DNA from 3 places in the Pseudomonas sp. FG29 genome. Region 2 is predicted to be linked to each of the others. Evidence: predicted binding sites of a transcription regulator. Region 2 holds the regulator's gene; each other region holds the start of a gene.
The links. The regulator FliA, encoded in region 2, starts transcription of late flagellar genes. The targets are predictions, from matches to a motif close to CTAAAGTTTNNNNNNNNNNNGCCGNTAA.
Positions count from the first base shown of each region.

Region 1 (7,358 bases), on a different contig from region 2:
TTCTACATTTGTTAGCCGTTATTTGAGAACGTGCGCAACCTTGTGAGGGATTATGTATGTGCCGTCTAGCATGTGCTCGATTATTTGGATGGCTAGCGATAATTGTTGTTGATTGTGTTTTTTTACTTCGTGAGCTGCGTCGTTGCCGAGTACTCTAAGTTTATGCAGTGTTTCAACTCCCTCTTTAGTGACGATGCCTTGTTCTTGTAGGGAATTTATTTTGTTGTAAAGATCTTTTCCTGTGGCCTCAAGGTCTTTACATATTGTTTCAATTAGAGCTCTAATCCCTATGCCGGCAAGGATGTTCTGTTCATTCTCAATTGCAAGAATTGTTTCTTTATAGATGTCTTGAACGTTCAGTGGTAACAGGTAGCTGTCAATGGCTTTTAATCCTGCTGACCGGCCTGGATAGAATTTTATTGTCTCAATGTCATATTTGGTGTTGCTTTCGCAGTCATAATCATAGTCTTCAGAGTTTGTTGATTCGACCCTGAAAGATACTGCCTCGCAACCTTGGCATTGAATAATTTGGTTGGCCTTGTTCCAGTCGTAGCTATTTCCGTGGCCACAGTCTTGACTGCCGCTTTCATTGTAAGCGGCAACGATAATGTGCGTTGTTTCTCTGCTGCATTCTCGGCAGACAAATTTGTATTTTCCAGGAACGTTGTTTTCTAGTAGGAATGTTCTTTCTATGTTTCCCATGGGGAGTCCTAGCAGTAATGCCTAACTATAAATAGACACCAAATGATGCATGCCCTGCGTGTGGCTTTGATGGATAACCTTCCTAGCCTTTTTCAAGATACTTCTCTAGCTCGCGGGAATTAGCGAGGCGCTCAGGTGTTTGGAAGGTTATACACCATCTCGGACAAGTGCTGGTAAGTGGCAATTACGCGTAGACTGTTATGGCTCGAAGGGGTGTAGAGAAGATCGCGAGCAAGCTCGCTTCTCCAAAAGCAGGGCGGGGAGAGGAAGGCGCATCGGTTAAACCGCTGCGCCTTTCGTTTCAGCGGTTGAACCGCTCCACCAACGCATACTGCCCTTGCGCCGTGCCGGTCAGGGCCTGGCTGAGTTTGGCGGTGTTCTGCGCTTCGCCTGCCGTCTGGTCGGCCAGTTGGGCGATGGTGGTGATGTTCTGGTTGATCTCGTCGGCCACGGCGCTCTGTTCCTCGGCGGCGGCGGCGATCTGGTTGGCCATGTCGGTGATATTGGCCACGGCGTCGCTGATGCCGGCCAGGGCCTGGTCGGCTTGCAGCACCCGTTCGACGCCTTCGTCGGCCTGCTTGCGGCCGATTTCCATGGTCATCACCGCTTCTTCGGCGGTGCGTTGCAGTTTGGCGATCAGGCCGTGGATCTGTTCGGTGGACTCGGCGGTGCGCTGGGCCAGCGAGCGAACCTCGTCGGCCACCACGGCGAAGCCGCGGCCCATCTCGCCAGCGCGCGCGGCTTCGATGGCGGCGTTGAGGGCGAGCAGGTTGGTCTGGTCGGCGATGCCCTTGATCACGTCGACCACGCCGCCGATTTCGTTGCTGTCCTGGGCCAGGCGGGTCACGGTTTCGCCAGTGTCACCCACCGACTGCGACAGGCGCTGGATGGCTTCGCGGGTCTCGGCGGCAATGGAGCGGCCTTCGCCGGTCAGGCGGTTGGCCTCCTGGGTGGCGATGGCGGTACGGGCGACGTTGCTGGCCACTTCCAGGGTGGTGGCGGCCATTTCATTGACGGCGGTGGCGACCTGTTCGGTCTCACTACGCTGGCGTTCGAGGCCGGCGGAGCTGTTGTGCGCCAGCTTGTCGGCTTCGCGGGCTTGCTGGGTCAGTTGCTCGGCGGTGTCCTGCAGGCGGGTCAGGCAGGTTTTCAGCCGCGCATCCTGGCTGAGCATGGCCATTTCCAGGCGCGCTTCGGCGCCGCGGCTGTCGGTGTACATCTGTGCGATCAGCGGGTCGGAGGTGGTCTGTTCGGCGATGCGCAACAGGCGTTTGATGCCTCGGGTCTGCCAGGCGATGCCGGCCAGGCCGAGCGGCACGGAGAGGCAGGCGGCGAGGATGAAGCCCCAGTTGCTGCCCATCCAGTGGCCGATGAGAAAGCCGATCTGGCTGACTAGGATGAAGGGCATCCAGGCCTGGACGATGGGCAACCACTGGTTGCTGGCCGGAATGGCGGACTTGCCGGCATTGATGCGGGCGTACAGCGTTTCGGCGCGGCGCACTTGCTCGGCGGTCGGTTTGACCCGCACGGACTCGTAGCCGACCACCTTGTCGCCTTCGGTGATGGGCGTGACGTAGGCGTTGACCCAGTAGTGATCACCGTTCTTGCAACGGTTCTTGACGATGCCCATCCACGGCCGGCCCTTCTTCAGGGTCGTCCACATATGGTCGAACACGGCCGGCGGTACGTCGGGGTGACGAACCAGATTGTGTGGCGCGCGAATCAGTTCCTCACGAGAGAAGCCGCTGATCTCGACGAAGGCCTCGTTGCAGTAGGTGATCTGCCCTTTGAGGTCGGTGGTGGAGATCAGCCGCTGTTGCGATGGAAAGGCCTTCTCGCGCTGGGTGACCGGTTGGTTGTTACGCATGGCAAGTGTCCGTCGTTGTTATGCCCCTTTAAATCGACCGTCTGACGGTAAAGTTGAGGGGCAGAGTCCGTTTTCGCGAGTGTAATCGCTTTTTGAATGACGTCACATTTTTGTCACGACATCGGCCTTCCCTGGCCCGACGGTGCGTGACCCTGCCGCGTGGCGGCAGGGTAGAGCATCAACTGGCGATCATCTGGCGTAGCACGTAGTGCAGGATGCCGCCGGCCTTGAAGTACTCGACCTCGTTCAGGGTGTCGATGCGGCACAGCACTTCGACTTCCTCATGCTGGCCGTCTTCGCGGGTGATGATCAGCGTCAGCGGCATATGCGGGCGCAGTTCCACGCCTTCCAAACCCTCGATGGCCAGCACTTCCTGGCCGGTGAGTTTCAGGCTGTTGCGGTCGGTGCCCGGCTTGAACTGCAGCGGCAGCACGCCCATGCCCACCAGGTTGGAGCGGTGGATGCGCTCGAAGCTCTCGGCGATCACCGCCTTGACCCCCAGCAGGTTGGTGCCCTTGGCCGCCCAGTCGCGGCTGGAGCCTGTGCCGTATTCCTTGCCGGCAATGATCAGCAGCGGCGTGCCTTCGGCCTGGTAGCGCATGGCTGCGTCGTAGATCGCCAGCTTCTCGCCGCTGGGTACGTGCAGGGTGTTGCCGCCTTCCTCGCCGCCGAGCATCTCGTTGCGGATGCGGATGTTGGCGAAGGTGCCGCGCATCATCACTTCATGGTTACCGCGGCGCGAGCCGTAGGAGTTGAAGTCGGCCTTGTCCACGCCGTGTTCGCTCAGGTAACGCCCGGCGGGGCTGTCGGCCTTGATGTTGCCGGCTGGCGAGATGTGGTCGGTGGTCACCGAGTCGCCGAGCAGGGCGAGGATGCGCGCATCGCGGATATCGGTGATGCGCGGCGGATCGCCGGCGATGTTCTCGAAGAACGGCGGATGCTGGATGTAGGTGGAATCGCCTTGCCAGGCATAGGTATCGGCCTTGGGCACGGCGATGGCCTGCCATTTCTCGTCGCCAGCGAAGACTTCGGCGTATTCCTTGCGGAACATGGCGGTGTCGACTTTGGCGATGGCGTCGGCGATCTCGGCCTGAGTCGGCCAGATGTCCTTGAGATACACCGGCTGGTCGTCCTTGCCGGTGCCGAGGGCATCGCGGGTAAGGTCGATACGCACGCTGCCGGCCAGGGCATAGGCCACCACCAGGGGCGGCGAGGCCAGCCAGTTGGTTTTCACCAGCGGATGCACGCGCCCCTCGAAGTTGCGGTTGCCGGAGAGCACCGAGGCGACGGTGAGGTCGGCCTTGGCGATGGCCTTTTCGATGGGGGCGCGCAGCGGCCCGGAATTGCCGATGCAGGTGGTGCAGCCGTAGCCCACCAGGTCGAAACCGAGTTTCTCCAGATAGGGCGTCAGGCCAGCTGCGTCGAAGTATTCGGTGACCACCTTGGAGCCGGGCGCCAGCGAACTTTTCACCCAGGGCTGGCGTTGCAAGCCTTTTTCCACCGCCTTCTTGGCCAGCAGGCCGGCAGCCATCATCACGCTGGGGTTGGAGGTGTTGGTGCAGGAAGTGATGGCGGCGATTACCACGGCGCCGTCCTGCAGACGATGAGTGTGGCCGTCGTCTTCGTAGTCGATACCGCCGCTCTGCTGGTCGCCACCGACGGCAGTACCGCCGCCGCCCTCGCTGAGCATGCGGCCTTCTTCCTTGGCCGCAGGCTTGAGTTGCAGGCCGACGAAGTCGTCGAAGGCCTGATGAACCTGGCCGAGGGCGACGCGATCTTGCGGGCGCTTGGGCCCGGCCAGGCTGGCTTCGACGCTGCCCATGTCCAGGCTCAGGCTATCGGTGAACAATGGCTCGTCGCCGGGTTCGCGCCACAGGCCCTGGGCCTTGCTGTAGGCCTCGACCAGTTGCACGGTGGCGTCCGGGCGGCCGGACAGGCGCAGGTAACCGAGGGTGATGTCGTCGACCGGGAAGAAGCCGCAGGTGGCGCCGTATTCCGGGGCCATGTTGGCGATGGTGGCGCGGTCGGCCAGCGGCAGGTCGGCGAGACCGTCGCCGTAGAATTCGACGAATTTGCCCACCACGCCCTTCTTGCGCAGCATCTGGGTGACGGTGAGCACCAGGTCGGTGGCGGTGATGCCTTCTTTCAGCTTGCCGCTGAGCTTGAAGCCGATCACCTCGGGAATCAGCATCGACACTGGCTGGCCGAGCATCGCCGCTTCCGCCTCGATGCCGCCGACGCCCCAGCCGAGTACGCCGAGGCCGTTGATCATGGTGGTGTGCGAGTCGGTGCCGACCAATGTGTCCGGATAGGCGAGGGTGATACCGTCCTCTTCCTTCGTCCATACGGTGCGGGCCAGGTATTCCAGGTTGACCTGGTGGCAGATGCCGGTGCCCGGAGGCACCACGCTGAAGTTGTCGAAGGCATGTTGGCCCCAACGGAGGAAGGCGTAGCGCTCGCCGTTGCGCTGCATTTCCAGCTCGACGTTGTCGGCAAAGGCGCTGGAGGAGGCGTAGCGGTCGACCATCACCGAGTGGTCGATGACCAGGTCCACCGGCGACAGTGGGTTGATGCGTTGTGGGTCACCACCGGCCTTGGCCATGGCGTCGCGCATGGCGGCCAGGTCGACCACCGCCGGCACGCCGGTGAAGTCCTGCATCAGTACGCGCGCCGGGCGGTACTGGATCTCGCGGTCGGAGGCGCGCTTGTCCAGCCAGTCGACCATGGCCTGCAGGTCTTGCGGCATTACGGTCTGGCCGTCTTCGTTGCGCAGCAGGTTTTCCAGCAGCACCTTGAGCGATTTGGGCAGGCGGTCGATGTTGCCGAGGCGCTGCGCGGCTTCCGGCAGGCTGAAATAGTGGTAGGTGGCGTCGCCGATCTTCAGCTCGCGGCGGCAGTTCAGGCTATTGCGGGAGGGCATTGCACGTCTCCTTTAGCATGCCGTTGAAAAACTACCTGCGTTGGCAATATTGCGTTAAAAATGGCCTCAAAATGCTCATTTACAGCAAGTAAAGTCGAACGCGACTCCGAGCGTTTTTCGGCCATTTTTGCCTTGTCTTGCCTGCCTAGCCTACGTTTTTCAACGGCCTGTTAGGCCCACACGGTTCGGGCCGTGGTCGGTGGCTGTTTGGCTCAAGAACGCCAGGCAGCCTTATCATTTCACGGTGTTCCAGCGTCGTGGCAAAGGTTGCTGGCACATAGTCACTGGACAGGTTAGCAGGCTCTAGGTTCCCGCCTCGGGTATCATGGCCGGCCCAAGGAGTCCGTTCGATGAATACCCTGTTTCTGCATTGCCGGCCCGGTTTCGAGGGCGAGGTGTGCGCTGAGATCGCCGACCTCGCTGCGCAACTGGAGGTGCCTGGCTACCCGAAGAGCAAACCCGGTAGCGCCTGTGCCGAGTTCGTCTGCAGCGAGGACGATGGTGCCGAGCGTCTGATGCGTCAGACCCGTTTCAACCGCCTGATCTTCCCCCGTCAGTGGGCACGTGGTGCTTTCGTCAGCCTGCCGGAAAGCGACCGCATCAGCGTTTTGCTCGAAGCCCTGGCCGATTACCCAGTGTGCGGCAGCCTGTGGCTGGAGGTGCTCGACACCAACGACGGCAAGGAGCTGTCGACCTTCTGCAAGAAGTTCGAGGCGCCGCTGCGCAAGGCGCTGCTAAAGGCCGGCAAGCTGGTGGACGATGCCAAGAAGCCGCGCCTGCTGCTGACCTTCAAGAGCGGCCGTGAGGTGTTCGCCGGCATCGCCGAGGCAGACAACCTGGCGATGTGGCCGATGGGCATTCCGCGCCTGAAGTTCCCGCGTGAGGCACCGAGCCGCTCCACGCTCAAGCTGGAGGAGGCCTGGCACCACTTTATCCCGCGTGATCAGTGGGATCAGCGCCTGGCCGCCGGCATGACCGCTGTCGACCTGGGCGCCGCGCCCGGCGGCTGGACCTGGCAGTTGGTCAACCGGGAAATCCGCGTCACCGCCGTGGACAACGGGCCGATGGCAGAAAGCCTGATGTATTCGGGTTTCGTGGTGCACCAGCGTGCCGATGGCTTCACCTTCCGCCCGCGCCATCCGGTGCACTGGATGGTCTGCGACATCGTCGAGAAGCCGGCGCGCACGGCGGCGATGATGGAGGCCTGGTTGGGTGAAGGGCTGTGTCGTGAGGCGGTGGTCAACCTCAAGCTGCCGATGAAGCAGCGCTACGCCGAGGTGCGGCGCCTGCTCGACCGCGTCGAGGCGGGGCTGGCAGAGCGCGGCATGAAGGTCAGCATCGGCTGCAAGCAGCTCTATCACGACCGCGAGGAAGTCACCTGTCACCTGCGCCGGCTCGGCAAGTGAGGTAACTGGCCGGGCGCGGACGTTGTCCGGCCCGGGCTCCCGCTTCGCACCGGGTTCCTCCCGGTACTGGCGTGCGCGCCGTCCTGGCAGGCTGGAGCGCAGGCAGCTTGCCTCAGATGCCTGGGTGGCGCTGCCCATCCAAGGTTGTGCGCATCAGGTGACCGCCAGGGCTCCTTTGCGCGACAATGCGCGCCTGCCTGTGGAGCCCTTTATGTCCGAAGCCCTGACCCTCAATCACGATGACCTGCTCGACGCCAGCGGCCTGAATTGCCCCGAGCCGGTGATGATGCTGCACAACAAGGTGCGTGACCTGTCCCCTGGCGGGCTGCTCAAGGTGATCGCCACCGATCCCTCGACCCGTCGCGATATTCCCAAGTTCTGCGTGTTTCTCGGTCACGAGTTGCTCGGCCAGGCCGAGGAAGACGGCACCTACCTGTACTGGATTCGCAAGAAGGCAGATTAG
Region 1 covers NZ_JBMDJU010000014.1:102,090-109,447, forward strand. The annotation lists gene ACODS1_RS15670 (DUF4145 domain-containing protein) at 19-702, opposite strand; gene ACODS1_RS15675 (methyl-accepting chemotaxis protein) at 1,004-2,569, opposite strand; gene acnA (aconitate hydratase AcnA) at 2,748-5,489, opposite strand; gene rlmM (23S rRNA (cytidine(2498)-2'-O)-methyltransferase RlmM) at 5,840-6,895, shown strand; gene tusA (sulfurtransferase TusA) at 7,107-7,358, shown strand.
Region 1: the regulator FliA is predicted to act here: its motif matches at 2,600-2,627, upstream of ACODS1_RS15675 (methyl-accepting chemotaxis protein).

Region 2 (7,358 bases):
ATTCGAACTCGTCATCCGTGATGTCGTCACCGGCCGGGGCACTCGGGGCGGCGGCTGGCGCGGCCGCTACAGGCGCGGCAGGCGAAGCCGGCGCGGCGAACTGGCCCTTGCCGTGCAACTGATCGAGCAAAGCTTCGAATTCGTCGTCGGTGATATCGTCACCGGCAGGTGCGGCGGGCGCGGCAGCAGCAGGAGCTGCAGGGGCCGGTGCCGATGCGGCTGGCGCGGCGAACTGACCTTTGCCATGCAGTTGATCGAGCAGCGCTTCGAATTCATCGTCGGTGATATCGTCACTGCCGGCGCTGGCTTCGGCAGCAGCCGGCGGCGTATCGCCCAGCGCATCGAGCAGTTGCTCGAACTCGCTATCGGTGATGTCGGAGGACGCAGCACTTGCAGCAGGCGTGGCAACCGGTTCGGGTTCAGGCTCCGGCGCGGCCTGCACCGCTACAGGCTCGGCAACCGGCTCGGGTTGCGCACCTGCTGGCTCGGCCAGGCGTGCCAGGGCTGCCAGCAGCTCGGGCGATGCCGGCGTAGGCTCGGAGCGTTCCCGAACCTGGCCAAACATGCTGTTGACCGCATCCAGCGCCTCGAGCACAACGTCCATCAGTTCAGCGTCAACGCGACGCTCGCCCTTGCGAAGGATGTCGAACACGTTCTCGGCAATATGACAGCACTCCACCAGCTCGTTGAGCTGAAGGAAGCCTGCTCCGCCCTTGACGGTGTGGAAACCGCGAAAGATGGCGTTCAGCAGGTTCATGTCGTCCGGTCGGCTTTCCAGCTCGACCAACTGCTCGGACAACTGTTCGAGAATCTCGCCGGCCTCTACCAGGAAATCCTGGAGGATCTCTTCATCGGCGCCGAAGCTCATGTGGGGTGCTCCTTAGAATCCAAGACTGGATAGCAGGTCGTCGACATCGTCCTGATTGGAGGCGACGTCATCACGCTTATCGGCATGAATCTGCGGACCTTCACCCGTCGACGGCGATTTTTGCTGCTGTTGTTCGGCACGCAATGCATCGTGGTCATGTTCGATACCCGCGAAGCGGTCTACCGAACTGGCCATTAGGACTAATTTAAGCAGGTTGCTTTCCACCTCGGTGACCAACTGCGTCACCCGCTTGATCACCTGACCGGTCAGATCCTGGTAATCCTGCGCCAACAGAATGTCGTTGAGGTGGTTGGACAGCTTGCTGCTGTCACGCTCGCTACGCGCAAGGAACAACTCGATGCGCTTGGCCAGCTCACGAAAACCCTCTGCGCCGATTTCCCGGCGCATGAAACGACCCCACTCGGCGCTGAGGCTCTGCGCCTCATCGGCCAGGTCATTGACCAGTGGCGCACTCTGCTCCACCAGATCCATGGTGCGGTTGGCCGCTTTCTCGGTCTGGGTGACGACGTAGTTCAGACGCTCGGTGGCGTCGGATATCTGCGACAGCTCCTTGGCATGAGGCATGCGCGGGTCGAGCTGAAAATTGACAATAGCGTTGTGCAGCTCACGGGTCAGCTTGCCGACCTCGTGATACAAACCACGATCACGAACCTTGTTGAGCTCATTGATCAGTTGCACCGCGTTGCCGAAGTTACCTTTTTCGAGGCTATCGACCAGTTCGCGGGCATTGGTTTTCAGGGACGTTTCAAGATCGCCCAATGTGGAATCATCGTGTTCCATAGCACCCTCGCGGCCGACATCAGCCGTTGACCCGCTCGAAGATCTTCTCGATCTTTTCCTTCAGCACCTGCGCAGTGAAGGGCTTGACCACATAGCCATTCACGCCGGCCTGAGCCGCTTCGATGATCTGGTCACGCTTGGCTTCGGCGGTGACCATCAGCACCGGCAGGTGCTTGAGGCGCTCATCCGCACGTACCGCACGCAGCAGGTCGATGCCGGTCATACCGGGCATGTTCCAGTCGGTGACCAGAAAGTCGAAGCTGCCGCTCTGCAGCATCGGCAACGCTGAAGTGCCGTCATCGGCCTCGGCGGTATTGGTGAAACCCAAGTCTCGCAAGAGGTTCTTGATGATCCGTCGCATCGTCGAAAAATCGTCAACGATGAGGATTTTCATGTTCTTGTCCAAGTCGACCTCCGTACAGTCCCAAACGTATTGCGTTTGCAACTACGTCCTTTAATCGTGAAACCGTTTCTGCCTGCGAGTACGCTGCGACTCAGCCAGCGCGCCATTCACTCAGCCGCGAACGCAGACGCGCCGCGCACTGACTGTGCAACTGACTGACGCGCGATTCGCTGACCCCCAGTACTTCACCGATTTCCTTCAGGTTCAGTTCTTCATCGTAATACAGCGCCAGCACCAGACGCTCGCGCTCCGGCAGGCCGGCAATGGCCTCGGCCAATGCCGCTTGAAAGCGTTCATCTTCGAGATCCCGCGAAGGTTCGAGGTGGGTGTGCCCGGCGTCTTCGTGCAGTCCGCCATGTTCACCGTCCTGCAATAGGTCGTCGAAACTGAACAGGCGGCTACCCAAAGTGTCGCCAAGAATGCCGTAGTAATCTTCCAGACTCAATTGGAGTTCGGCAGCAACCTCGTGATCTTTAGCGTCACGCCCCGTTCTCGCTTCAACGGTACGTATCGCATCGCTGACCATCCGGCTGTTGCGGTGCACCGAACGCGGTGCCCAATCGCCTTTGCGCACCTCGTCGAGCATGGCACCGCGGATGCGAATACCGGCGAATGTTTCGAAGCTTGCACCCTTGCTGGAGTCGTATTTGCGCGAGGCTTCGAGCAGGCCGATCATCCCGGCCTGAATCAGATCGTCCACCTGCACGCTGGCTGGCAGACGCGCCAGCAAGTGATAGGCAATGCGCTTGACCAGCGGCGCATAGCGCTCGATCAACTGGTGCTGGGAGTCCTGCGCACGAGCCTTGTTGTACATACGAAGTCCAGAGGCTGCTGTCATACGGCCGAGTCTGCTGTCGGTTGCTTCACCAGGCGCTCGACGAAGAACTCCAGATGGCCGCGCGGGTTGGCCGGCAGCGGCCAGGTATCGACCTTCTGAGCGATTGCCTTGAACGCCAGTGCGCATTTGGAGCGCGGGAAGGCTTCATAGACGGCGCGCTGCTTCTGCACCGCCTTGCGTACGCATTCGTCGTAGGGCACCGCGCCGACGTACTGCAGGGCGACATCGAGAAAACGATCCGTCACCTTGGTCAGCTTAGCAAAGAGATTGCGACCTTCCTGCGGGCTGTGCGCCATGTTGGCCAGCACGCGGAAGCGGCTGATGCCATGGTCGCGGTTGAGCAGCTTGATCAGCGCGTAGGCGTCGGTGATCGAGGTCGGCTCGTCGCAGACCACGACGAGAATCTCCTGCGCCGCCCGCACGAAGCTGACGACCGCATCGCCGATGCCGGCTGCAGTGTCGATCACCAACACGTCGAGGTTTTCGCTGATATCGCTGAATGCCTGGATCAGGCCGGCATGCTGCATGGGCGATAGGTTGACCATGCTCTGCGTGCCCGATGCGGCCGGCACGATGCGGATACCGCCCGGCCCCTGCAGCAGGACGTCACGCAGGTCACACTCACCAGCGATCACGTCGGCCAGGGTGCGCTTGGGGCTCAGCCCCAGCAGCACATCGACGTTGGCGAGCCCAAGGTCGGCGTCCATCAACATCACCCGGCGCCCCAGATCGGCGAGGGCCATGGACAGATTCACCGACACGTTGGTCTTACCGACACCGCCCTTGCCGCCGGTTACCGCGATCACCTGTACGGGATGCATACCCATGTTCTCTCAATACCTTGTCTAACTTCGACTTGGCCAACCGGCCGTTCGCCCCTGCAAAAAACGCAGGGTTTGCAACACTTTAGCGCTTCAGCCGACGCGCCGCGCGGTTCCTTGATAGAGACCGGCGAACAATTGCGCCATGGCGTCCTCGCTAGGCTCTTCCGGCGCCTGCAATCCCACCGCGCGGCTGACCAGCTGGTGGCTACGCGGAACGTGCAGATCATCCGGAATCCGCGGCCCGTCCGTGACATAGGCTACCGGCAGATGCTGGCCTATAGCCAGACCCAAAACCTCACCCAGACTCACGGCCTCGTCCAGCTTCGTCAGTATGCAGCCGGAAAGGCCGCAACGCTTGTAACTATGGTAGGCCGCCTTGAGCACCTGGCTCTGACTGGTAGCGGCCAGCACCAGATAATTCTTGGCTTTCAGGCCGCGCGCAGACAGGCTCTCGAGCTGCAGACGCAGGGCCGGATCGTTGGCGGGCAACCCCGCCGTATCGATCAGTACGACACGTTTCTTGGCCAGGGGCGCCAGGGCTTGCAGCAGCGACTGCCCCGGATCGATCTGAGTCACCGAGACGCCGAGGATGCGCCCCAGGGTCTTGAGCTGTTCCTGGGCGCCGATACGGAAGCTGTCCATACTCACCAGAGCGACCTGCTGAGCACCGTACTTAAGCACGTAACGCGCGGCCAGCTTGGCCAGCGTGGTGGTCTTGCCCATGCCGGCAGGGCCGACCAGGGCAATCACCCCGCCCTCTTCCAACGGCTCGACCTTGGGCGTCTTGATCGCATGGGCCAGGTGCGCCAGGAGCATGCGCCAGGCCTGACGAGGCTCGGCGACGCCCGCCACGCGGTCGAGCAACGCCTGCGACAGCTCGGCCGACAGGCCCATACGCTGCAAGCGGCGCCACAGGTTGGCCTGCTGCGGGCGACGGCTCTGCATTTGCCCCCAGGCGATGGAGCCCAGCTGTACTTCGATCAGTTCACGCAGGCCATGCAGCTCGAAGCGCATGGCATCGAGCGCACGCGGATCGACACTGGGCGCGGCAGCCACCGGCTTCTCGACGGGGCGCTGCGGCTTGACCGGGGTCGCCGGCAATTCCGGCGCCACCAGCGAGTCATTGGCGAAAAGTTGACGGTCTTTCGACGAGTCCTGTTCGGCACGGGTCGCCAGCTCCGCCTGGGCATTGGCGATGCGCGCCTGAGTCTTGCGCAGCTCGGCCTCCAGAGCCGGATTCGGTCGAACCGGCGCTGGCGCCACCTGATAGTCGAGCGCGGCGGTCAGCTCGACACCACCGGCCACGCGGCGGTTGCCGATGATGGCCGCGTCAGCGCCCAGTTCGTCACGCACCAGTTTCATGGCGGTCCGCATATCAGCAGCGAAGAAACGTTTGACCTGCATGACCCTTTACCTCAGTTCTGGCCCACAGTGGCGACTATGGTGACCTGCTTGTTGTCCGGAATTTCCTGGTAGGCCAGCACGTACATGCTGGGTACCGCCAGCCGCGCGAAGCGCGACAACATCGCCCGGATCGGACCGGCCACCAGCAGGATCACCGGTTTGCCGAGCATTTCCTGGCGCTGCGCCGCTTCCACCAGGGAACGCTGCAGCTTCTCGGCCATACCTGGTTCGAGGAGGATGCCATCCTCGCTACCCTGACCGGCCTTCTGCAGACTGTTCAGCAATATCTGTTCCAACCTTGGTTCAAGGGTGATCACAGGCAGCTCCGGCTCTAGTCCCACGATGCTTTGCACGATGGCGCGAGCCAGCGACACGCGAACGGCTGCGACCATGGCGGCGGGATCTTGACTCTTTGGCGCGACGTTGGCGATGGCCTCGGCGATGGTGCGGATGTCGCGCACCGGCACCTGTTCCTGCAGCAGCGCCTGCAATACCTTGAGCAGCGTCGACAGCGACACCAGCCCAGGCACCAGCTCTTCGGCCAGCTTCGGCGAACTCTTGGCCAGCAGTTGCATGAGCTGCTGTACTTCCTCGTGCCCGAGCAGCTCATGAGCGTGCTTGTGCAGGATCTGATTCAGGTGGGTGGCGACCACGGTGCTGGCATCGACCACGGTGTAACCGAGCGATTGCGCCTGGTCACGCTGACTGGGATCGATCCATACCGCCTCCAGGCCGAACGCCGGATCCTTGGCGGCAATGCCATTGAGCGGGCCGAACACCTGACCGGGGTTGATCGCCAGCTCGCGATCCGGGTAGACCTCAGCCTCGGCCACGCTGACACCCATGAGCGTCAAACGGTAGGCATTGGGTGCCAGGTCGAGGTTGTCGCGGATATGCACCGACGGCATGAGAAAGCCCATCTCCTGCGACAGCTTCTTGCGAACACCCTTGATCCGCGCCAGCAGTTGACCACCCTGGTTGCGGTCGACCAGCGGAATCAGGCGGTAGCCCACCTCCAGACCCACCATGTCCACTGGCGTCACATCGTCCCAACCCAGCTCCTTGACCTCCTGGGCCTTCTGCGCCGGCAGCAGCTCCTGCTGGCGCTGCACTTCCTTGACTTCCTCTTCCTTGACCTTGCGGTTCTTGTGCGCGATCCAGTAAGCGCCACCCGCAGCGATGAAACCCAGGCTGAGGAAGGAAAAATGCGGCATGCCCGGCACCAGGCCCATGGCAATCAGGATGGCCGCAGCCACTGCCAAAGCCTTGGGCGAAGCAAACATCTGCCGGTTGACCTGCGCCCCCATGTCCTCGGAAGTAGAAACGCGGGTGACCATCACCGCAGCGGCAGTCGACAGCAGCAGGGAAGGAATCTGCGCCACCAAACCGTCGCCGATGGTCAGCAGGGTGTAGACCTTACCGGCATCGGCGAACGCCAATTGGTGCTGCAGCACGCCGATGGCAACACCGCCGATGAGGTTGATGAACAGGATCAGCAGACCAGCAACGGCGTCGCCGCGTACGAACTTGCTGGCACCATCCATGGAACCGTAGAAGTCAGCCTCCTGGGCCACTTCGCTGCGACGTTTCTTGGCTTCGACCTGATCGATCAGGCCGGCGTTGAGGTCGGCGTCGATGGCCATCTGCTTGCCAGGCATGGCATCGAGGGTGAAGCGCGCGCTCACCTCGGAGATACGTCCGGCGCCCTTGGTGACCACCACGAAGTTGATGATCATGAGGATGGCGAAGACCACGATACCGACGACGTAGTTACCGCCAATCACCACCTCGCCGAAGGCCTGGATCACCTGCCCCGCCGCACCGTGGCCCTCATGACCATTGAGCAGCACCACCCGAGTCGAAGCCACGTTCAGCGCCAGGCGTAGCAGCGTGGCGGCGAGCAGGATGGTGGGGAACACGGCGAAATCCAGCGGCCGCAGGGCGTAGATACTGACCAGCAGCACTACGATCGACAGCGCGATGCTGAAGGTGAACAGCACATCGAGCAGAAACGCCGGCACCGGCAGCATGACCATGCCGAGCATCACCAGCAGCAGCAGCGGAATGCCCAGATTGCCATGCCGCAACCCGGCCAGGTTGCTGCGTACGTCACCGATCAACTGAGCGCGATCTACTGCCACGGCCTTACCCCAATTCATTCAATCTTTTGACGCAATACCGCGTCCTGAAGGGGTTATGGCAAGAAGCGTTCCAGAACTG
Region 2 covers NZ_JBMDJU010000015.1:83,927-91,284, reverse strand. The annotation lists gene ACODS1_RS16145 (chemotaxis protein CheA) at 1-868, opposite strand, end outside; gene ACODS1_RS16140 (protein phosphatase CheZ) at 881-1,669, opposite strand; gene ACODS1_RS16135 (chemotaxis response regulator CheY) at 1,689-2,063, opposite strand; gene fliA (RNA polymerase sigma factor FliA) at 2,164-2,910, opposite strand; gene fleN (flagellar synthesis regulator FleN) at 2,907-3,737, opposite strand; gene flhF (flagellar biosynthesis GTPase FlhF) at 3,825-5,138, opposite strand; gene flhA (flagellar biosynthesis protein FlhA) at 5,150-7,297, opposite strand.

Region 3 (7,358 bases), on a different contig from region 2:
CTGGCAGAATTATACGCACCTCCACCGTCCGCGCCCGCCCCATGTCCTTATCCAACCTCGACCTCGATACCCTGGCACAGTCCATCAAGGACTGGGGACGCGAGCTGGGCTTCCAGCAGGTCGGCATCGCCGATGTGCAGTTGGGTGAGCACGAAGCGCACCTGCAGCGCTGGCTGGACGCCGGCTTCCAGGGCGAGATGGACTACATGGCGGCCCACGGCAGCAAGCGTTCGCGCCCGGACGAACTAGTGCCAGGCACCCTGCGCGTGGTGTCACTGCGCATGGACTATCTGCCCGGCGACACGCAGATGAGCCAGCGCCTGACCCAACCCGAGCAGGCCTATATTTCCCGCTATGCCCTGGGCCGCGACTATCACAAGCTGATCCGCAAGCGCCTGCAGCAACTGGCCGAGCGCATTCAGCAGGCCATCGGCCCGTTCGGTTATCGCGCCTTCGTCGATAGCGCGCCAGTGCTGGAAAAGGCCATCGCGGAGAAGGCCGGGCTCGGCTGGATCGGCAAGAACACCCTGGTACTCAACCGCAAGGCCGGTAGCTGGTTCTTTCTCGGCGAGCTGTTCGTCGACCTGCCGCTACCAGTGGACGCCGCCCACGGCAGCGAGCATTGCGGGCGCTGCAGTGCCTGCCTGGATATCTGCCCGACCGACGCCTTCGCCGGGCCTTATCGCCTGGACGCACGGCGCTGCATCTCCTACCTGACCATCGAACTGAAAGGCCCGATCCCAGAGGAGTTGCGTGCGCCCATCGGCAATCGCGTGTTCGGCTGCGACGACTGCCAGATCGTCTGCCCGTGGAACCGGTTCGCCCGACCGACCGAACAGGACGACTTCCAGCCGCGCCACGGCCTGGACAATGCAGGCCTGGCCGAGCTGTTTCTATGGACGGAAGATGAGTTCCTCAGCCGCACCGAGGGCTCGCCACTGCGCCGCGCCGGCTACGAGCGCTGGCTGCGTAACCTGGCGGTCGGCCTGGGCAATGCACCCTCGACCATTGTGGTGCTGGAAGCGCTCAAGGCGCGCCGCGAGCATCCCTCGGAGCTGGTGCGCGAGCATGTGCAGTGGGCGCTCAACCAGCATGAGAAAATCAGCAGCAAGTAGAGGCCTTATAGCCCGGCACGCATGACACGCCGGGCTCGCTCATTCACACCTTGAGGAAGTGCTGGCGGTAATGCCGCAGCTCGGCGATGGACTCACGGATATCGTCCAGCGCCTGGTGGGTGGCGGTTTTCTGGAAGCTGTCCTTGACCTCGGGCGCCCACATGCCGGCGAGAATCTTCAGTGTCGACACGTCCAGGTAGCGGTAGTGGAAGTAGGCTTCCAGCGCCGGCATGTACTTGTAGAGGAAGCGTCGATCCTGGCCGATGCTGTTGCCGCAGATCGGCGACTTGCCTTTCGGCACCCACTGCTCGAGGAAGGCGATGGTCTGCGCTTCGGCCGCCGCGGTGTCGATGCGGCTTTCGCGCACACGCTGGGTCAGGCCGCTCTGGCCATGGGTACGGGTGTTCCACTCGTCCATGCCGGCCAGGGTTTCGTCGCTCTGGTGGACGGCGATCACCGGGCCTTCGGCCAGCACATTCAGCTCACTGTCGGTGACGATGGTGGCCATTTCGATGATCACGTCGCGCTCCGGCTCCAGGCCGGTCATTTCCAGGTCGATCCAGATCAGGTTGTTGGGGTTCTGCATGATGGGAGGCTCCTTGGCTCAGGCGCCCAGTCTAGCGGATATCCACCCCCTTCATCTGCCACAACAGCAACTGAGTCTGCCGCCCTTCGTTGATGGCGAGTGCACGATCAGTCGGCACACCGGGAATTTCGAAGCTGTTGCTGATCAGCCAGCTCCCAGGCTGCATCTCGGCTTGCGCCTTGGCCCACAGGCGCGGCATGGGCACCGGCGAGAGAAAGCAATAAACGACATCGAATGCCGCCAGATCCACCTGCCAAAGGCTGACGTAGCGAATCTGGCAGTTGTCCTGCAGCAGACAACGCAGCCATGCGCAGAGAAATACCAGCGGCGCGGTCTCCACCCCGACGAACTGCCCGCGCGGAAAGCGTCGCGCCAGCGCCAGCAAGGTGCCGGCGGTGCCACACCCCAGGTCGACGAAACGCAGCGGCGGCTCGCATTCGCTCAAGAACAACTGCAGTTGCTGTTGCGCGCGACGCCCCGTCAGATACAGCGGCACCTGCTCGCGCAGGCTGTTCCAGTTGACCAGCAGCAACACGACGAAGCCCAGCAGGTAGACCCAGCCCGGCAACCCGACCTGCTGCGCCACGAACAGCGCCGGCAGGAAGGCGAAGTTGATCCATGACCACCAGCGCGACAGCCCCAGGCGCCAGCCGATCAGCGCTGCCAGCGCCCCCTGCAGCAAGGCCACCGAGAACAGCGACAGTCGCCACGGCAGCAGCGCCAGCAGATAGACCGTCACCACCACCAGCGCGAGCGCAATGCCCTGCGCCAGCAGCGCGCGCAACAGCGGTAAGCGAATGAAGGCTGAATGTGCGTCGTTGTGCATGGTGCAGTCCAGGCGGGAGGAGAGCGAATGGGCAGCGAGCCGCCATGCTAAACTCGCCGCGACAGACACTCCACCACCCGGATGCTCCATGGCCAAACGCCAACTCAACCGCCGCCAGAGCTGGCGCATCGAAAAGATCCAGGGCGAGCGCGCTGCCCGCGCCGCCAAACGCGAATCGCGGGCCGTCGAGGCACTGGAAGGTGGCGACCTGGGCCCGGAGCAAACCGGCCTGGTGATCGCTCACTTTGGCGTTCAGGTGGAGGTCGAGGCGCTGCAGGGCGAAAGCATCGGCCAGGTGTTTCGCTGCCACCTGCGCGCCAACCTGCCGGCACTGGTGACCGGCGATCAGGTGGTCTGGCGCGCAGGCAATCAGGGCGATGGCGTGATCGTCGCGCAACTGCCGCGCAACACCGAGCTGTGCCGCCCGGACATGCGCGGCCAACTGAAACCGGTGGCCGCCAACGTCGACCAGATCGTCATCGTCTTCGCGCCACTGCCCGAGCCGCACGCCAATCTGATCGACCGCTACCTGGTCGCTGCCGAGCACGCCGGTATCGAACCGCTGCTGCTGCTGAACAAGGCCGACCTGATCGATGCCGGCAACAGCCAGGCGCTCAATGCCCTGCTCGGCGTCTATCGCCAGCTCGGCTATACGCTACTGGAAGTATCGGCCCACCAGGGCGACGGCATGGAGCAACTGAAGAAACGCCTGGACGGCCACGTCAGCGTCTTCGTCGGCCAGTCCGGCGTGGGCAAGTCGTCGCTGGTCAACGGCCTGCTACCAGGCGTCGACACCCGCGTCGGCGCACTGTCGGAACTGACCGGCAAGGGCACTCACACCACCACAACGGCCCGTTTGTTCCACTTCCCCGGCGGCGGTCAGTTGATCGACTCCCCCGGCATCCGCGAGTTCGGCCTCGGCCATGTCAGCCGTGATGACGTGGAGGCCGGCTTCATCGAATTCCACGACCTGCTCGGCCGCTGTCGCTTCCGCGACTGCAAGCATGACCGCGAACCCGGCTGTGCGCTGTTGCAGGCACTGGAGGACGGCCGCGTTCAGCCGCAGCGCATGGCCAGCTACCGGCACATCATCGCCAGCCTGCCCGAAGACGATTACTGACGATTAAGCTGGTCGAGCGGGCTCTTGCTGCTCTCGAAGATATTCAGCCGCTGGCGCAACTGATCCGCCGGCAAGGCGTCAGCATCCGGCGCGCCACTGGCCGGCGTGGCGCCGTCCGCGCCAGCGGGTGCAGCTGGTGCCGCACCACCCTCGGCGGGCGGTGTGTCACCGCCCTGCTCACCTTCGATGTCGCGCTGGGCACGCTTGGTCAGCACGACGATATCGATACGGCGGTTGACCGGATTGAGCGGATCTTCGCGGTCGAACAACGCCGACGAGGCATAACCCACCACGCGCGCCACCTGCTCGTCCGGGTAGCCACCGGCGACCAGCGTACGCCGCGCAGCATTGGCACGGTTGGCCGATAGCTCCCAGTTGCCGAAATCTCCGCGCCCGGAAAACGGCTTGGCGTCGGTATGGCCGCTGACGCTGATCTTGTTCGGCACTGCCTTGATGGTATCGGCCATGGCCAGCAGGATGTCTTCGAAGTAGGGCTGCAGCTCGGCACTGCCGAGGGCGAACATCGGCCGGTTCGCCGCATCCATGATCTGAATGCGCAAGCCATCCTGGGTGATCTCGAACAGGATCTGATCCTTGAAGCGCTGCAGCTCCGGATTTTCCTCGACCTTGTTCTGCAGTTCCTGCAGCAAAAGCTCCAGACGCTCGCGCTCCATCTTGTCAGCCAAGGTCTCGACCTGATCGGCACTCACTGCCGTCTCGTCCGGCTGACTTTCCGGCGTTTCGGAGATGTCCGGGTTGAGCGTGCGCTCCGGTGCTGGAGTCGGCGTGCCTCCCAGATCGATGGCGTAGGGGCTGGCGCTTTCGGTGAAGCCGATCGGATCCTGGAAGTAGCCGGAGATCGCGCGCTTCTGCTCCGGCGTGGCCGAAGACATCAGCCACATCACCAGAAAGAACGCCATCATGGCCGTGGCGAAGTCGGCGAAGGCGATCTTCCAGGCACCGCCATGGTGCCCGCCCGCGGTCTTCTTGACCCGTTTGACGATGATGGGTTGGTTGTTTTCCATCGCTTAGCTGCCGCGCATGGCCTGTTCGAGCTCGCTGAAGCTCGGACGATGCGCCGGGTACAGCACCTTGCGACCGAACTCCACCGCCAGGCTCGGCGGCATGCCCGACGCCGAAGCCACCAGGCTGGCCTTGATCGCTTCGTAGAGGTTCACCTCTTCCTTGGCGTCATGTTCCAGCGCCGCCGACAGCGGGCCGAAGAAGCCGTAGGACGCGAGAATGCCGAGGAAGGTACCGACCAGCGCGGTACCGACCTTTTCACCGATCTGCGCGTTGTCCGCCTCGGCCAGGATCGACATGGTGATCACGATACCCAGTACCGCTGCCACGATCCCCATCGCCGGCATACCGTCAGCGACCTTGGCCACCGCATGAGCCGGGTGCTCCAGTTCTTCCTTGAGGCTGGCCAGCTCCATGTCGAACAGGCCCTCCAGCTCATGCGGCGCCATGTTGCCGGACGACATGATGCGCAGGTAGTCGCAGATGAACGCGGTCATCCGCGCATCCTTGAGCACACCGGGGTATTTGCTGAAGATCGGGCTGGCGTTGGGATCCTCGACGTCGGCCTCGATGGCCATCATGCCTTCGCGCCGGCTCTTGTTGAGGATCTCGTAGAGCAGCTTGAGCACCTCGAGGTAGTAGGTGTGGGTGAAGCGCGTGCCGAACATGCTCAGCGACTTCTTGAACACCAGCATGAACATGCTGCCCGGGTTGGACTGCAGGAACGCACCCAACGCCGCACCGCCGATGATCATGACCTCGAAGGGATGCACCAGGGCCATCAACTGACCACCAGACAATATGAACCCGCCGAATACGCAGCCGAAAACGACGATGATGCCTATGATTTTTGCCATAAAGGAACGCTTGTAGAGCCAGGAAAACGGGTTATTAAAAACAGCTCTTCTAATTATCGGAACTTATACGCCAGACTATAGCCAGTTAAGGTCAAAAGCCAGTTTGGCTCAACTTCACCATGCCGATCACCACGCCCATGCCACGCAGTCTCGATGCCTGGTTGCAACAGCTGGGCCAACTGTGCCTGCCAATCGAGCAGGAACAGCACACTCGCCTGCGTCGTACGCTCAGCGACGGGCGCAAGAACTGGCGCGACATCGCCGACCAGATCGAACTCTGCCCCACCTTCGCCCTGCAAGTGCTGCGCGAGGCCAATCAGTCCTCCAGCAGCCTGAGCGAACCCGCGGACAGCCTGGAGATCGCGCTGGCACGCCTGGGCCTGAAACGCTGTGAAGCCCTGCTGGCGCAGACACCGGCGCTCCCCGAGGCAGAGATTCCCCTAGCGCTGCGGCAGATCCTGCTGATCAGCCGCCATGCCAGCCAGCAGGCACGCGGCCTGTTCGGCTCACGCCTGGCGCGGCTCTGGAGTGAACTGCATGGTTGCAGCCTGCTGTTTCTTGCACCCTTGTGGCCACTGCTCGGCAAATACCCGCATCTATTCGAAACCTGGGAACAGCGCGTACTGGTCAAGGGCGAAGCACCGGCCAAGGTCGAGCGCGAGCTTCTCGGCGTGCCCCTGATTCAACTGTGCCTGAAGCTGGCCGAACGCTGGCGCCTACCGGAATGGATCGTGCGCAGCTATCAGTTGCTGGCGCGCGACCGGCGGCAACTGGTCAAGGCGCTGCACATCGCGCGCGACAACGAACACCCGCTGCACCAACAGCAGATGCTGGACGCCAACGTCCCCTTGCGCCACTGGCTCACCCATCCCGGCAACTGCGTGCTGCTGGCCAATGGCCTGGCCGTGTCGGCGCACCAGGCGTGGAACACCGACCACAGCCTGCGCTGGCAGCGTCTGGTAGGCCTGTATTTGCAGATACCACTGAGCGAGGTGCAGCAGGAAGTGCACCAGCACGCCGTCAGCAGCGCCCGCCTGCTTCATGACCCGGCCCTCTGGCATCCGGCGCAGTCGCTACTCTGGCCCTGGTCGGCGCGCCGCCTGCGACCCAGCAAAGCCGCAGAACGCCCCTCAACACCACCGGCGCTGGAGACCTGGCGCCAGCACTGCAAGCGCCTGCTCGCCGAGCCGAGCGACTTCCCCAACGTGCTGCAACTGACCGCCTGCGCCCGCGACGCGCTGCAGGACTGCGGCATGCAACGCGTGCTCCTGCTCCTCGCCGACCGCCAGCACAGCCGCCTGCAGGTTCAGCAGATAGCTGGCCTGGATAAAGCCGCCCTGGCTCTGAGCCTGGATCCGAGCAATAGCCAGATCCTCCGGCGCCTGCTTGCCCAACCCGGGCAACTGCGCCTGAGCCCGGAGAATGCGGCGCAGTATTCGGCACTGCTGCCGGGTAGCCTAAAAGCCCTGTTCCCCAGCGAACATCTGCTGCTGCGCTCGATTGCCAGCAACGGCCGCGTGGTCATGCTGGTGGCCGCCGATCAGGGCGGACGAGCGTTCAACGACATCAGCCTGCAGGCCTTCACCAAGACGGTGCAGTGCATCGAGCGCGCGCTGAGCCATTTTGCCAAGCGCCCGCGCTGACGGCAGAGAGCACCTGCATCCGGGCTTTCCGCTACAATCCCCAGCTTTCCAATCGAGGAGGCTCCATGTCCGCCTTCGCCACGCTGCCGCTGGTCATCGAACCAGCCGATCTTGCCGCCCGCTTGGACGCAGCAGAACTGATCCTGGTCGACCTGAGCAGCGCCGCGCGCTATGCCGAGGGGCATATT
Region 3 covers NZ_JBMDJU010000004.1:173,140-180,497, reverse strand. The annotation lists gene queG (tRNA epoxyqueuosine(34) reductase QueG) at 42-1,115, shown strand; gene orn (oligoribonuclease) at 1,159-1,701, opposite strand; gene ACODS1_RS07430 (class I SAM-dependent methyltransferase) at 1,733-2,527, opposite strand; gene rsgA (small ribosomal subunit biogenesis GTPase RsgA) at 2,616-3,647, shown strand; gene motB (flagellar motor protein MotB) at 3,641-4,672, opposite strand; gene motA (flagellar motor stator protein MotA) at 4,676-5,527, opposite strand; gene ACODS1_RS07410 (HDOD domain-containing protein) at 5,647-7,170, shown strand; gene ACODS1_RS07405 (rhodanese-like domain-containing protein) at 7,236-7,358, shown strand, end outside.
Region 3: the regulator FliA is predicted to act here: its motif matches at 5,581-5,608, upstream of motA (flagellar motor stator protein MotA).